DNA from 4 places in the Mesorhizobium sp. M1027 genome. Region 4 is predicted to be linked to each of the others. Evidence: predicted binding sites of a transcription regulator. Region 4 holds the regulator's gene; each other region holds the start of a gene.

Region 1 (3,844 bases), on a different contig from region 4:
TATCGGCACATGCCCTGCAACTTCGTCGAGATCATGCCGCGGCTGGACGAGCATTTGCGGCGCGGCTGAGGCGGGCCAAGGTGTCAGCCGAGCGACCTCGGTTTAGCGAATGACCGGCTCGCCGTGAAAACGGCGGCGCGAGGGCGGCGACACGCCGAAGCCAACCTCCATCATCAGCCGCGGGGTGCGCGTCGGCACGGTGCCCATATGGAAGCCGAACGGGTCCTCGACAAAGCCGAGGCCGGCCGGCCCGGTCAGCGTGACCGGGCTCTGCTCGCCGTACACGCCCAACACCTCTTCCGCCGAATGGCCAACCAGCAGCGTCAGCTGGTGCTTCAGGATGCGGCGGTTGTGGGAGCCGCGGACATAGACATGCGGCCCGGTGTCGGCGTCGACCGGCACCAGGTAGAAAAAGAACTTCAGCATGCGCCAGTCATCGAGGTCGAAATGGTATTTGCCGAGCGAGGCCATGTTCTTGTCGGCGTCCGAGACGCCACCGGTCGGAAAGCTCCACCAGACGCGGGTGGTGATCAGCTTGGCCTGGCTGCCGAGATAGTGCGCTGCGATATCGAGAAGCAGCGGATCGCGCTGCACGGCGACCGCAGCGTTGCAGTCGAGGACCCGTTCGAAACAGTGACCGCTGAGCAGCGGGCGGCCGAAATGCTTTTCGGCATCGGCGTGTTTTTCGGGCAGGAATTCCAGCCGGCGGTCGAAATTGCCGAAGCATGGCGTGCGCTCGGCGAAGCGGGCGATCTCCTCATGAATGGCGGCCGGCAGCATCAGGCCCGAATAGAGCCCTTCTGTGCGCAGCGCGCCGACGACGGCATCGCGGTCGACGCCGGCGAACATCGTTTCACCGACATTGCGCGCCGGCGGAACGGGCTTTGCGCCGCGCCAGTGCAGGCGCCGCGCCGGCATGGTGCGGGCCAGCATGAACATCGGCAGCCATGCCGGATTCTCGCGAAGGTCGGAAAGATAGGTCGGGATGCGGGCGGCGATGCGGCGCAGCGTACCGCCGTTGCGTGCGATCGCCTCGAGGCTTGCAGCGCCGGACTTGTCGGGGCTTGAAAGGGTCATCGGGGTCCTCAAATGTCGAGGGAACAGCATCGACGACAGTCGTCGCCGCCGCTCCGGCACACCCCAAACCCATTCGCCCGTTTCGCATGGAATGGTAACCCCCGGCCAGATTTTGTGCAATGCACAATAAGCGACGACCCGCCAGAAAATTGCTTGGGCGGCATTCCCTAGGCCGGGATGGTAAGCCGTCACTTCCGCGGCGCCACCCAGATCTCGGCGTGGAGCCTCCTGGTCGCTAAGCCGCGGGCGATCGCTTCGGCGCTGCGGGCGCTCTTAGACAGCGCGGCGGCCTGACGCTTGCTGATCACCAAGCCTTCGGCGAGAGCGCGATTTCCGGCAAAGACGCGTGACAGGAAGGGCGCGCGGCTGCCGCGTGCCCGCGAAAATCGCGCCGCCATGGTTTGCCTGGCGGTATGGGCGACGACCTCGTCGATCCAGCCCTCCCCCAGCCGCGCGCCCGGTTCCAGCAAGAGCAGCCAGTCGCCCTTGGCCTGCCTGATGCCGACAGCAATGCCGCCGCTGACATAGTGGCAGCCGGCATGTTCGGCGACGCGGTGCGTCTGATCGGTCGAGCCGGTGTCGCAGACGAGAACGTCGCGCACCACGCCCTCGACCGCGCCGCCGATCAGCGAGGCGAGCGTGCGGGCAAGGCCCTCCTCGTCATTCAGGGTTTCGATCAGGACGCTGAGCATGTTTAGCCCAATAGCGGAAAGCGGTGGGCAGCGCCAGTTTTTGCGGCGCGCCGCGAGAAAGTTCTTGCTTTGTTCTCGTCGATGCGATAGGAATACATTCATGAGCAGAGCGATTCGACAGCGGGCGGACAGTCGCTGGGAAAGGGCCAAAATGGAACAGATCGTGCGTGCCGACATTGCCGCCTTCGGCGCTGGCAGGGCCGAGATGGCGAATGCGATGATCGAGCAGAGCGGCATGCGCGTCCGTCCGGACCGCAATCGCGGCAGGTCGGCGGGCATCAATCCGTCCGGCCGTTTCGAGCCGGTCAGCCGGCATGTGTTCGATGACGGCTGGAATTCGCTGGAGGAGCTGCCGCCCTTCAGGACCGAGGTACAGGTCGAGAAGCCGCGCACCATCATCACCCGCAACGAATCGCCCGATATCTCCTTCGACCGCTCGATCAATCCCTATCGCGGCTGCGAACATGGCTGCGTCTATTGTTTCGCGCGGCCGACGCACAGCTTCATGGGCTTGTCGCCGGGGCTGGATTTCGAATCGAAGCTGTTTGCCAAGCCGGATGCAGCGCGGTTGCTCGACAAGGAATTGTCCAGGGATAATTACCAGCCGCGCACCATCGCCATAGGCACCAACACCGATCCCTATCAGCCGATAGAGAAGCAATACCGGATCATGCGCGAGATCCTCGAAGTGCTGGAGGCGCGCGGCCATCCGGTCGGCATCGTCACCAAATCGGCACTGGTGACCCGCGATATCGACATTCTGTCGCGCATGGCCGAGCGCGGGTTGGCCAAGGTGGCGCTGTCGGTGACGACATTGGACAGGATGCTGGCCAGAACGATGGAGCCGCGCGCGTCGACGCCGACCAAGCGGCTGGAGGCGATCAGACAGCTTTCGGACGCCGGCATTCCGGCCTCGGTGATGGTCGCGCCGATCATCCCCGGACTGACCGACCCGGAAATGGAGCGCATCCTCGATTCGGCGCAGGCAGCGGGCGCGCGTGAAGCCGGCTATGTGCTTCTGCGCCTGCCGCTGGAGGTCGCGCCGATCTTCAAGGACTGGCTGCTGCGCCACTATCCCGACCGCTATCGCCACGTCATGTCGCTGATCCGTTCGATGCGCGACGGCAAGGACTACGATTCGGAATGGGGCAAGCGCATGAAAGGCTCCGGCCCCTATGCCTGGCAGATCGGCCGGCGTTTCGAGATCGCCGCCAAACGGCTCGGCCTCAATGCCGAACGGCGCTCGCTCAGGACCGACCAGTTCGTCCCCGCTGCCAAGGCAACCGAGCAGCTGATGCTGCTGTGACAAAGCGTCTCGCGCCAGCCGCTTTGAAGCGGCCGCAGCAGGCGAAAAATCCCGTCCGGCCTGTCCTGTCCCCGGGCTTGCAGACGGTAGCCCCCTCCTAGTCCGGTGCCCCGCCCGACCCGGAGGGGACTTGCGGAGAATCGGAGCCGATGCGAACCTCGCCGCACCATGGCTCGCCCGCGTTCCGATTCTCCGCTTCTCTTCGAAGTCGTCGAGAAACCCGACTTCTCGTTCGAGACGAGAGCGATGGCCGAAGGCCTTTGGCCGGTGGCGGGGATGGACGAGGCCGGCCGCGGCCCACTCGCCGGGCCGGTGGTGGCGGCAGCGGTGGTGCTCGATCCCGCCAACATCCCCGACGGTCTCGATGATTCCAAGCGGCTGACGCATTTGCAGCGTGAGGCGCTGTTCATGAAAATCCTCGGCTCCGCACTCGCCGTGTCGATGGCCTCGGTCAGTGCCGAAGGCATCGATGCCTCCAACATTCTCAAGGCCAGCCTGGAGGCGATGCGCCGTGCAGTGGCCGGCCTGTCAATCCGGCCGAAGCTGGCACTGGCCGACGGCCGCGACGTGCCGCCCGGCCTGCCCTGCGAGGGCAAAGCGCTGATCAAGGGCGACCAGCGCTCGCAGTCGATCGCCGCAGCCTCGATCGTCGCCAAGGTGTTGCGCGACCGCATGATGTGCGGCTGCGGCAGCCATCATGCGCGTTACGGTTTCGAACTGCATATGGGCTACGCCACTGTGCGCCATCGCACGGCGATCGATCTGCACG
Region 2 (3,844 bases), on a different contig from region 4:
CCAACACCGCCTGGGTGCCGTCGCCGACGGCAGCAACCCTGCATGCCACGCACTACCACAAGGTCGACGTCCACGCCGTGCAGCAGGCTCTGAAGAGCCGGCCCAAGGCCAGGCTCGACGACATCCTGTCGGTACCGGTGGCAAGGCTGCCGAACTGGTCTCAGGAAGACATCCAGAAGGAGCTCGACAACAACGCGCAGGGGATTCTGGGCTATGTCGTGCGCTGGATCGACCAGGGCGTCGGCTGTTCGAAAGTACCAGATATAAACGACGTCGGCCTGATGGAGGACCGCGCCACGCTGCGCATCTCCTCTCAGCACATCGCCAACTGGCTGCATCACCGCGTCTGCACGCCCGAGCAGGTCATGGAGACGATGAAGCGCATGGCGGCTATCGTCGACCGCCAGAATGAAGGCGATCCGCTCTACCGGCCGATGGCACCGGAATTCGACAAGTCCATCGCCTTCCTCGCCGCCTGCGATCTCGTCTTCAAAGGCCGCGTCCAGCCCAACGGCTACACCGAGCCAGTGCTGCACGCGCGGAGGTTGGAATTGAAGGCGAAAGGGCAGGAGCGATAGTCGCCAGCGTCCCCCTCCCCTCAAGGGGAGGGTGGCCCGAAGGGCCGGGAGGGGTCCTGGGTGCAGTGCGCTGACGCCCATTCTGACGATGCGCCTCGGGAAGAGCACGGCAACGCTCCGCACGCGGATCGGTTTCGAAATACAGCAAGGCCGAGGGTCCCACCACTGACCCCACCCGGCCGCTTCGCGGCCACCCTCCCCTCAAGGGGGAGGGGAGCGTCCCTCACGCCGCTTGTGCCATCCGCTCCGAACTCATGCGGTAGGAAATCGCCTCGGCCAGATGGATGCGGCCGACCGTCTCGCTGGCCTCAAGATCGGCCAGTGTCCGCGCCACCTTCAAGACGCGGTGGTAGGCTCGTGCGGAAAAGCCGAGCTTTTCGCTGGCATCCCTCAGCAGCGACAGGCCGGCGGCATCCGGCATGGCGATCTCCTCGATGACCGACGGCGAGCAATGCGCGTTGGTGGTGGCGGAGGTCGCGCCGAGCCGTTCGAAACGCTCACGCTGGATCGTACGGGCGCGGGCGACGCGTAGTGCCACAGCTGCGCTCTTCTCCGCCCGGTCCGGCCGGATCAGATCGCTGGCCGAGACCGCCGGCACCTCGATCCTGAGATCGATGCGATCGAGCAGCGGGCCGGAAATGCGCGCCTGGTAGTCGGTGCGGCAGCGGTCGCCGCGCAGGCAGCGATAGCCCGGCTCGCCGGCCATGCCGCAGCGGCACGGGTTCATCGCCGCGACCAGCTGGATGCGCGCCGGATAGGTGACGCGATGATTGGCGCGCGCGATCATGCAGTCGCCGGTCTCCAGCGGCTGGCGCAGCGCATCGAGCGCCTGCGGCGAGAATTCGGGAAACTCGTCGAGGAACAGCACGCCGTGATGGGCGAGCGAGGCCTCGCCCGGCCGCACGCGCAACCCGCCACCGACCATCGCCGCCATCGAAGCCGAATGATGTGGCGCGCGGAACGGCCGCCGGTCGGTGAGCTTTCCTTCCCCGAGCTCGCCGGCCACCGAGGCGATCATCGAGACTTCGAGCAATTCCCTGGGCGCCAGCGGCGGCAGGATCGACGGCAGCCGCTGCGCCAGCATCGACTTTCCCGACCCCGGCGGCCCGACCATCAAAAGATTGTGGCCGCCGGCGGCCGCCACCTCCAGCGCCCGCTTGGCGGTCTCCTGGCCCTTGATGTCGGCAAGGTCGGGCAGGTCGCGCGCCGCGGCATGGATGCCGGCTTCCGGCCGTGACAGAACCTGCGTGCCGCGAAAATGATTGGCGATGGCAATCAGGCTGCGCGGCGCCAATATGTCGAAATCCTTGCCGGCCCAGGCCGCTTCCGGCCCGCAGGCGAACGGGCAGATCAGGCCCTTGCCTTCGGCATTGGCGCCGATCGCCGCCGGCAGCGCGCCGGCCACCGCGGCAATGGTTCCGTCGAGCGACAATTCGCCAAGCACGACATAGCCGGCGAGCATGTCGCCCGGAATGGCGCCGAGCGCCGCCATCAGCCCGAGCGCGATCGGCAAATCGTAGTGGCTGCCTTCCTTCGGCAGGTCGGCGGGTGCCAGATTGACGGTGACCTTCTTCGACGGCATCGACAGGCCGGATGCATGAAGTGCTGCCTGCACCCGCTCGCGGCTTTCGGCTACAGCCTTGTCGGCCAGCCCGACGATGTGCATGTTGACCTTGCCCGGCGCGATCATCACCTGCACGTCGACCGGCACGGCCTCGATGCCTTGGAAAGCAACCGTGCGAACCCGCGCCACCATGTCTTCACCCCGGATGCAGGCTTTTGCCCCAAGCCTTTGCGATCATGCCGCGAACGGCGTCACCGGAGACAACCACAGATTTCCGGCGAAGGCAAGAACATTTGGGGAACGGCTGAACGCAACGGCTGCGATGGTTTGCAACGCGGCCGCTCGCGAAGCGAGGCTAGCTGCGCTTCTCCTCCACCGCATTCCAGAACAGGCTGGCGATGTCGGCGCCGCCGAAGCGCTGCACTTCGCGTATGCCGGTCGGTGAGGTCACGTTGATCTCGGTCATGTAGTCGCCGATGACGTCGATGCCGACAAGGATGAAGCCGCGCTCCTTCAGCGAGGGGCCGATGCGGGCGCAGATCTCGCGTTCGCGTTCCGTCAGCTCGGTCTTTTCGGCGCGGCCGCCGACATGCATGTTGGAGCGCGAATCGTGCTCGGCCGGCACGCGGTTGATGGCGCCGACAGGCTTGCCGTCGATCAGGATGATGCGCTTGTCGCCAGCCCGCACCTCCTTGAGATAGCGCTGCACGATGTAGGGTTCGCGGAACATCTGGCCGAACATTTCGAGCAGCGAGGCGAGGTTGCGGTCGGCCTCATGCAGGTGGAAGATGCCGGCGCCGCCATTGCCGTAGAGCGGCTTGACGATGATGTCGCCGAACTCCTTGCGGAAGGCGGCGACCTCGAGCGGATCCTTGGTGATCAGCGTATCCGGCATCAGGTCGGGAAATTCGGTGACGAAGATCTTTTCCGGGCTGTTGCGCACCCAGGCCGGGTCGTTGACCACCAGCGTCTTCGGATGGATGCGCTCGAGGATATGCGTGGTGGTGATGTAGTTCATGTCGAAAGGCGGATCCTGCCGCAAAAGGATGACGTCCATCTCCGATAGGTCGGTGCGGACTTCTTCGCCTAGCGAATAATGATTGCCCTTCTCGTCGCGGACCTGCATCGCCTCGATACGGGCAAACACCTTGCCATCGCGCAGCGACAGCCGGTTGGGCGTGTAGTGGAACAGCTGGTGCCCGCGCCGCTGCGCTTCCAGCGACAGCGCAAACGACGTGTCGCCGGCAATCGACACGGTGGAGATGTGGTCCATCTGGACGGCGACTTTCAGGGGCATGGGTGCTCTCCGGCGCACTTGGAGCGACGTGCGTCCACCTGGACGCACATACGCTCCAACATTCTTGAATCTATGCATCGTGCTTTCCGAAAATAGATTCCGATTTTTCGGGCCGATGCATCGACGAGAGCGATATAAGGAAATCGGCGGCCTCTGCCAATCGGCCAAGGTCATGATAAGGCTGCGCTTCGCTTGGCGCAGGCCCCAATGCGATGTGCGTTCAGCGGTCGAAGACCAGCCTGGAATAGCCGAGGAAGGACAGCGCCATGGCAACCAGTGAGGCGACCGCAAGGGCGACGAGCGGCGGCACCATCGGCAGCGCGAACAGCATGGCGCAATAGACGAGATAATTGACGAGGCTGGTGGCAATGCCGACGCCGCCATAGCGTGCGCCCTCTTGCGCGA
Region 3 (3,844 bases), 590 kb from region 4:
TTGCCGAAACGGCCCTCATTGTGGGCGATGAGGTGGGAGGCGGTGCCGAGGATGTGCGCGGTCGAGCGGTAGTTGCGCTCCAGCCTGATGATGGTGGCGCCAGGAAAATCCTTGTCGAAGCGCAGGATATTGTCGACCTCGGCGCCGCGCCAGCCATAGATCGACTGGTCGTCGTCGCCGACGCAGCAGATATTTACGGTGGACAGGCGCGGGCTTCCCTCCCCCTTGAGGGGAGGGTGGCCGGGCGAAGCCCGGTCGGGTGGGGTCCGTGCGGCAGTGCTCGACCTACCGGCGGCAGTGCTCGACGCTCTAGCGGTGCCTTCTGCGGCAACCCCCTCCGCCCGCTTCGCGGGCACCTCCCCCTCAAGGGGGGAGGATTGCGGCCGCTGCGCCAGCAGCCGCAGCCACATGTATTGCGCGGTGTTGGTGTCCTGATACTCGTCAACGAGGATGTAGCGGAAGCGCTTGTGGTATTCCTTCAGCACGTCCGGATTGGCGCGGAAGATGCGGATCGGGTGGCACAATAGATCGCCGAAGTCGCAAGCGTTCAGCGTTTGCAGCCGCTCCTGATAGGCTTTGTAGAGCTCGCGGCCCTTGCCGTTGGCGAAGGCACGGGCATCGCCCTCGGGGATGTCGGCGGGACCGAGGCCCTTGTTCTTCCAGCCGTCGATCATCTGAGCGAACTGCTTGGCCGGCCAGCGCTTGTCGTCCAGCCCTTCGGCCTGGATCAGCTGCTTGATCAGGCGCACCACGTCGTCGGTGTCGAGAATGGTGAAGTCGGATTTGAGCCCGGCCAGCTCGGCGTGCCGGCGCAGCAGTTTGACGCCGATCGAATGGAAGGTGCCGAGCCACGGCATGCCCTCGACATTGCCTTCGCCGATCAACAGGCCGATGCGCTGCTTCATCTCGCGCGCCGCCTTGTTGGTGAAGGTGACGGCGAGGATCTGCGAAGGGAAGGCTTTGCCGGTGGCAAGGATGTGGGCGATGCGGGTGGTGAGCACCCGCGTCTTGCCGGTGCCGGCGCCGGCCAGCACCAGCACCGGGCCTTCGGTGGTTTCCACCGCCAGCCGCTGCTCGGGGTTGAGGCCGTTGAGATAATCGGGCGCGTTGTTCTGGTTGCTGCGGGCAGCCATGGCGCGCGCGGCAATGCCCGACGGGGCCACAGGCCGCGCGTTCGGTTCGTCAAAAAAGGGCATGTCTTCCGAAAAGCCGGACATCTCTCCCCGAATGTAGTGATTCGGCAGCGAAAGGCCAGAAGCGTCTCCGTTTTGTTCTCTGTCCAGTCGGTAGACTCACAATCTGAATAGGTCTGCTAACCAAAACGCCGGGCTTGCGACGGGCTGGCGCCGCAAAACGCCGAGCTTGCTTGACAGGGGAGGCGGGCCGGAGAAAGTTGTGCTCGGGGCAGGAGCGCAATGCCGGGTTGCCCATGGACGCGTCGCGGAGCGCACCAGTCGAAGGAGCACCGTCTTGGCTGTGGTCATCACCTCCCTGATCCTTTTCCTCATCGGCCTGGCGCTTGGCGGCGGCGGCATCTGGCTCGTGACGCTGGGCGGCAGCTGGTATTACGTCATCGCCGGTCTAGCTTTCCTTGTCGCGGCCTGGCTGCTCTACAGGCGCAGATCCACCGCGCTGTGGCTCTACGCGGCGATCGTGCTCGGCACGCTCGCCTGGGCGGTCTGGGAGATCGGCTTCGACTGGTGGGAGCTCGGCCCGCGCGGCGGCATCATCGTGCTTGTCGCGCTATGGCTGCTGACGCCATGGGCGCGGCGCGGGCTTACCGGTCCCGACGGACGCGCACCGCTTATCCTCGCCGTGCTGGCATCGCTTGCTGTCGCCGGTTATTCGATGACGGTCGATCCAAAGGATATTACGGGTGAACTCAACACCGACAAGGTGACGCCGACGGCCGATCTCGGCGGCAATGTGCCGCCCGGCGAATGGCACTATTACGGCCGTACGCCCTATGGCCAGCGCTATTCGCCGCTCGACCAGATCACCCCGGAAAACGTCGCCAATCTGCAGCCGGCCTGGACCTATCAAACCGGCGACGTGAAAGGGCCCGACGACATCGGCGAGACGACCTATCAGGTGACGCCGCTGAAGATTGCCGACACGCTCTACATCTGCACGCCGCATAATTTCGCCATCGCCATCGATGCCGCGAGCGGCAAGGAGAAATGGCACTTCGATCCACAGGTCAAGCTCAACAAGGACCGCCAGCACCAGACCTGCCGCGGCGTGTCCTATTATGCCGACGCCAAGATCGCCGCCGGCCAGCCCTGCGCCACACGCATCTATCTGCCGACATCCGACGCCCGGCTGATCGCCCTCGATGCGGCGAATGGCCAAGTCTGCCCCACATTTGCCGAGGGTGGCACGCTGAACCTGCTAGCCAACATGCCATATCCGAAGCCCGGCTATTATTATTCGACCTCGGCGCCGCTGATCGTCGCCAACAAGATCATCGTCGGCGGCGCGGTCAACGACAATTATTCGACGCAGGAGCCGTCCGGGGTCATCCGTGCCTACGATGCCGACACAGGCGCGCTGTTGTGGAACTGGGATTCCGGCAATCCAGACCAGACAACGCCGCTGCCGCCGGGCCAGACCTACACCAACAACTCGCCCAACATGTGGTCGACGGCAAGCGCCGACGAAAAGCTCGGCCTGCTTTATGTGCCGCTCGGCAACAAGACGCCGGACCAGCTCGGCGCCGGGCGCAGCGCCAATGACGAGAAATTCTCCTCGTCGATCACCGCGCTCGATCTCAACAGCGGACAATTGCGCTGGGTGCGGCAGACCGTGCATCACGATCTCTGGGACATGGATGTGCCGGCGCAGCCGACGCTGGTCGACATCACCACGGAAAGTGGCGTGGTGCCGGCGCTGGTCGGGCCGACCAAGCAGGGCGACCTCTATATTCTCGACCGGCGCAGTGGCGAACCGATCGTTCCGGTCAAGGAAGTGCCGGCACCCGGCGGCGCGATCGAGGGCGACCATACCTCGCCGACGCAGCCGTTCTCGGACCTGAGCTTCAGTCCGAAACCGCTGACCGGCGCCGACATGTGGGGCATTACCATGTTCGACCAGCTGGCCTGCCGGATCGAGCTTCGGAAGTTGCGCTATGAGGGCCGCTATACCCCGCCATCGCTGCAGGGCTCGCTGATCTACCCCGGAAATTTCGGCACCTTCAACTGGGGCGGTGTGGCAGTCGATCCGGTCCGGCAGGTGATGTTCGGCATGCCGACATACCTGGCGTTCATCTCCAAACTGGTGCCGCGCGCCGACGTGCCGCCGCCCGGTGACACCAAGGGCAGCGAACAAGGCCTGAACCGCAATGAGGGTGCGCCTTACGCAGTGATATTGAAGCCGTTCCTGTCGCCGCTCGGCATTCCCTGCCAGGCGCCGCCCTGGGGCTATGTGGCGGGTGCCGACCTTCGGACCGGCAAGATCGTCTACAAGCATCGCAACGGCACCGTCTACGACATGACGCCGCTGCCGCTGCCGTTCAAGGTCGGCGTGCCCGGCATTGGCGGGCCGATGATCACTGCCGGCGGCGTCGCCTTCCTCGGTGCGGCGGTCGACGACTATGTGCGCGCCTATGACCTGACGACCGGCAAACAGCTCTGGCAGGCGCGGCTGCCTGCCGGCGGGCAGTCGACACCCATGACCTACACGGTAGCCGACGGACGCCAGTTCGTCGTCATCGTTGCCGGCGGCCACGGCTCGGTCGGCACCAAGCCGGGCGATTATGTAATGGCCTATACGCTGCCGAAATAGAGAAGTTCCTTCAGAGCCCGAGATGCCCTTTCAGGTCGGGTACCGATGCAAGGACCTCATT
Region 4 (3,844 bases):
GGCGTTGGTCGCCGGCACCATCATGGCGCTGCTACGCGGCGCCTTTGCGCTGTTTCCCGACTTCTCATCGCGACGGCCGGTCAAGAAATATGCCGCAGCCGCCGCGCTTTTTTCGATTGCGGCCTACCTCGTCTTTTCCGGCATTGTGGTAGCGGCCGAACGCAGCTTCATCATGCTGGCGGTGATGCTTATCGCCGTGCTGTTCGACCGGGCCGCGCTCACCATGCGCAACCTGGCGATCTCGGCCATCGCGGTCATCGTGGTGTCGCCGCACGAGGTGGTCGGTCCGAGCTTCCAGATGTCCTTCGCCGCGACGGCGGCCCTTGTCGGCGCCTATGCCGGCTGGTCCGACTACCGCGCCGGCAGGGCCACCACGCCGCCGCCGCGGCGGTCGCCGCTACGCCTCGCCACGCGAAAGGTCCTGCTGGGCATGGGCGGCCTGGCGATGACCTCGATCATTGCAGGGAGCGCCACGGCGCTTTTCGCCATATGGCATTTCCAGCGCGTGGCGCCGCTCAGCCTGTTCGCCAATCTGGCCATCATGCCCATCGTCTCACTGGTCGTCATGCCCTTCGCCGTCCTCAGTGCGCTGGCGATGCCGTTCGGCGCGGATGGGCCTTTCCTATACGTGATGGGCAAAGGGCTGACGGCGATGATCGCCCTGTCCGGGTGGATCTCCGAGCGCTCGCCGATCGATGCGGTCGGACTGATTTCGCTGAGATCTGTCCTTTTGGTGACGATCGCCCTCGTCATTGCCAGCATGGCGACGACCTGGTTGCGGCTCGCGGCACTTCCTTTTGCGCTCGCCGGCTTGCTAACGACAACGCAGACGCGCGTACCCGACGTATTGATCTCGGAGGACGCACGGCTGGTCGCGCTGCCGATCGGCAGCGGTGAGCTCGCCGTCAACCGGGCACGCCCGAATGAGTTCACGATCGACAACTGGAAACGCGCGCTCACATCAGAGGCTATCGTCGCGCCGGAAACACCTGGAAAGAACGATCCGCAATTCGACATTGCCGATCCGGCCGACCTACCGCCGGGCATGCCGTTCATTTGCACGGACGGTCTCTGCCTCGCCAGGCATCCATCCGGCGCGATCATTGCGCAAGCCAAGGACCGCGATACCGCACGGCCAGCCTGCGCCTTCGCCAGCTTGATCGTCATCGACGACGCCACCGCCCATAATCCCTGCTACTACGACCGGCTGGTCCTCGTCGTCACCAAACGGCAACTGGCGCGCGCGGGAAGTGCGGCCGTCTATTTCGATCCACAAGCGGCAACACGCGCCGAAATCCGCTTCGCCGTCGAAAAATCATACCGGCCCTGGCACGTGCAGCGGAAATTTTCACGCGCGGCGCGCGGCCTGCCGCCATACCGCAGAGCCGACAATCCAAAAGCCGGCACCAAGGGCGCAACTCAGTAGCGGCGGATCAGCCCAACGAGCTTGCCCTGCACCTTGACCCTGTCTGGTCCGAAGATGCGCGTCTCGTAGGCCGGATTGGCGGCCTCCAGGGCGATCGAGGCGCCCTTGCGGCGGAACCGCTTCAGCGTCGCTTCCTCCTCGTCGACCAAGGCCACCACGATCTCACCGGGGCTCGCCGTATCGGCGTTGCGGATGATCACCGTGTCGCCGTCGAAAATGCCAGCCTCGATCATCGAATCGCCTTTGACCTCGAGCGCATAATGCTCGCCGCCCATGATCATATCCGGCGGCACCGAAATCGAATGCGTCTGGTGCTGGATAGCATCGATCGGCACACCAGCGGCGATGCGGCCCATTACCGGGATCGAAACGGCGGCGACGACATCGTCGTCATTGCCGGCTGCAGGGACGCGCGACGATGTGGGCTTGCCCTGCCGAGGGGCACCTTGCCCAAGACTGCCCTGGATGACACTCGGCGAGAACTTGCGTGCCGCATTGAGGCCGGGGGCGATCGAGTCAGGCAGGCGTAGTACCTCCAGCGCACGGGCCCGGTTGGGCAAACGGCGAATGAAGCCGCGCTCCTCCAGCGCCGTAATCAGTCGGTGGATTCCGGATTTGGAAGCCAGGTCGAGCGCTTCCTTCATCTCGTCGAAGGACGGTGGGATACCGCTTTCCTTCAACCTTTCGTGGATGAACATAAGCAGTTCGTGTTGTTTGCGTGTCAGCATAGCGACCCCCAACAGAATCAGAAAACAAACCCAGAACAGACACTATCTGTTCCAGTTGTGTTCCGCAACTGTTTAAAGTTTAATGAATGCGTTAAGGCTCGGGAAACAAACGACGTCCCCTACCGGCGTACCGTATTTTCGCCGCCGCGAGCCTCATCGCCTTGATTCTGCTTTCGTTTGCGCCGTTCTGGCCTCCTAGAAGGCGGTACTGGCATCGGCCGTCGGTCGGCAAAGGGCACGGAAGTGAACCCCTATCGACTGTGCGGTTTGGTCAATGCGCCGTGAACGAAACGAACTCAAAACGCCAACCTCGGGCTAACTCCAGGTTTCCACCGCCTGGTCAGGCTGCTTCTCGCCGGTGGAGCCTTGCACGCGCAACCAGGTAATAGAAGAACAGAAGAACAGTTGATGCGTGTCCGGCGTTGCGTTGGATTTTTTGGGGGAGCAGGCAAATCATGACGGGAATTCCCGATCTCGTGGCCGTAAAGGCGATGGATGCCGCGGATCCGCTGGGCGCGATGCGCGACCGCTTTGTCTTGCCGCAAGGAGTGATCTATCTCGACGGCAATTCGCTAGGAGCTGCTTCACGTGCCGCTTTCGATGAATTGTACAAGGCCGCGACCGAAGAATGGTCGCATGATCTCATCCGCGCATGGAACACGGCCGGCTGGTTCAACATGCCGCTTGAACTTGGCGACCAGCTAGGGCGCCTGATCGGTGCCGCGGTCGGCCAGACGGTGGTCTGCGATACGACGTCGGTCAACATCTACAAGCTGCTGCACGCCGCCATGGCCATGCGACCGGAGCGGCAGGTCATCGTCGCCGAGGGCGATAGTTTTCCGACAGACCTCTACATGGCTGAGGGTGTGGTTTCGACGCGAAAAGATGCGCTGCTGCGCCTCTCGGGGGTCGACGCGCCGACCATCGAAGAGCTGATCGACGAACGCACCGCGGTGGTGCTGGTCAACCACGTCAACTACAAGTCGGGCGAACTGCGCGACATGCCGACGCTGACGCGCAGGGCTCAGGAAGCCGGGGCGATGATCGTCTGGGATCTCTGCCACACCGCCGGCGCGATGCCAGTCGAGCTCGACAAGGCAAACGCCGATTTTGCCGTTGGCTGCACCTACAAATATCTGAATGGCGGCCCGGGCGCGCCTGCCTTCATCTATGTGGCTGAGCGGCATCTTTCCGACATCCAGCAGCCGCTCACCGGCTGGTGGGGCCATGCACGGCCCTTCGCCTTCGAGCCAGGCTATGCGGCCGGCACCGGCATCCGCCGGTTTCTGTGCGGCACCCAGCCGGTCCTGTCGATGCGCACGCTGAAGGGCGCGCTCGACATCTGGAACGATGTCGACATGACGGCGGTGCGCAAGAAGAGCATCGCGCTGGCGGATCTGTTCATCGAGCTTGTCGAGGCAAAGTGCGGCACTTACGGGCTCACGCTCGAAAGCACGCGCGATGGGGAAAAACGCGGCAGCCAGATTTCATTCATGCATGAGCATGGCTACCAGGTCATGCGCGCGCTGATCGAACGTGGCGTGATCGGCGATTTTCGCGCGCCATCGACCATGCGCTTCGGCTTCACCCCGCTCTATGTCGGCTATGCCGATGTCTGGCAGGCCGTCAAAGTGCTTGAGGATATCCTGCGCACCGGTGCGTGGAAGGATGCGCGCTTCGCCATCAAAGC

What was found. The regulator LexA, encoded in region 4, represses DNA repair genes until DNA is damaged. The targets are predictions, from matches to a motif close to TGTTCNNNNTGTGTTCNG.
Region 1: NKH50_RS19140 (PA0069 family radical SAM protein) is a predicted target of LexA. The motif match lies at 1,829-1,846, and genes of this name have one in related genera.
Region 2: NKH50_RS12870 (YifB family Mg chelatase-like AAA ATPase) is a predicted target of LexA. The motif match lies at 2,428-2,445, and genes of this name have one in related genera.
Region 3: NKH50_RS00600 (ATP-dependent helicase) is a predicted target of LexA. The motif match lies at 1,259-1,276, and genes of this name have one in related genera.

The regions. Positions count from the first base shown of each region.
Region 1 is NZ_JAMYMW010000009.1:211,776-215,619, forward strand. Features, by position in the region: gene moaB (molybdenum cofactor biosynthesis protein B) at 1-69, shown strand, start outside; gene NKH50_RS19130 (phytanoyl-CoA dioxygenase family protein) at 103-1,077, opposite strand; gene NKH50_RS19135 (glycosyltransferase) at 1,266-1,769, opposite strand; gene NKH50_RS19140 (PA0069 family radical SAM protein) at 1,921-3,075, shown strand; gene rnhB (ribonuclease HII) at 3,244-3,844, shown strand, end outside.
Region 2 is NZ_JAMYMW010000006.1:6,099-9,942, forward strand. Features, by position in the region: gene NKH50_RS12865 (malate synthase G) at 1-578, shown strand, start outside; gene NKH50_RS12870 (YifB family Mg chelatase-like AAA ATPase) at 802-2,334, opposite strand; gene gshB (glutathione synthase) at 2,498-3,439, opposite strand; gene NKH50_RS12880 (GtrA family protein) at 3,660-3,844, opposite strand, start outside.
Region 3 is NZ_JAMYMW010000001.1:138,936-142,779, forward strand. Features, by position in the region: gene NKH50_RS00600 (ATP-dependent helicase) at 1-1,217, opposite strand, end outside; gene NKH50_RS00605 (glucose/quinate/shikimate family membrane-bound PQQ-dependent dehydrogenase) at 1,471-3,783, shown strand; gene NKH50_RS00610 (hypothetical protein) at 3,794-3,844, opposite strand, start outside.
Region 4 is NZ_JAMYMW010000001.1:727,798-731,641, forward strand. Features, by position in the region: gene NKH50_RS03475 (ComEC/Rec2 family competence protein) at 1-1,426, shown strand, start outside; gene lexA (transcriptional repressor LexA) at 1,420-2,154, opposite strand; gene kynU (kynureninase) at 2,610-3,844, shown strand, end outside.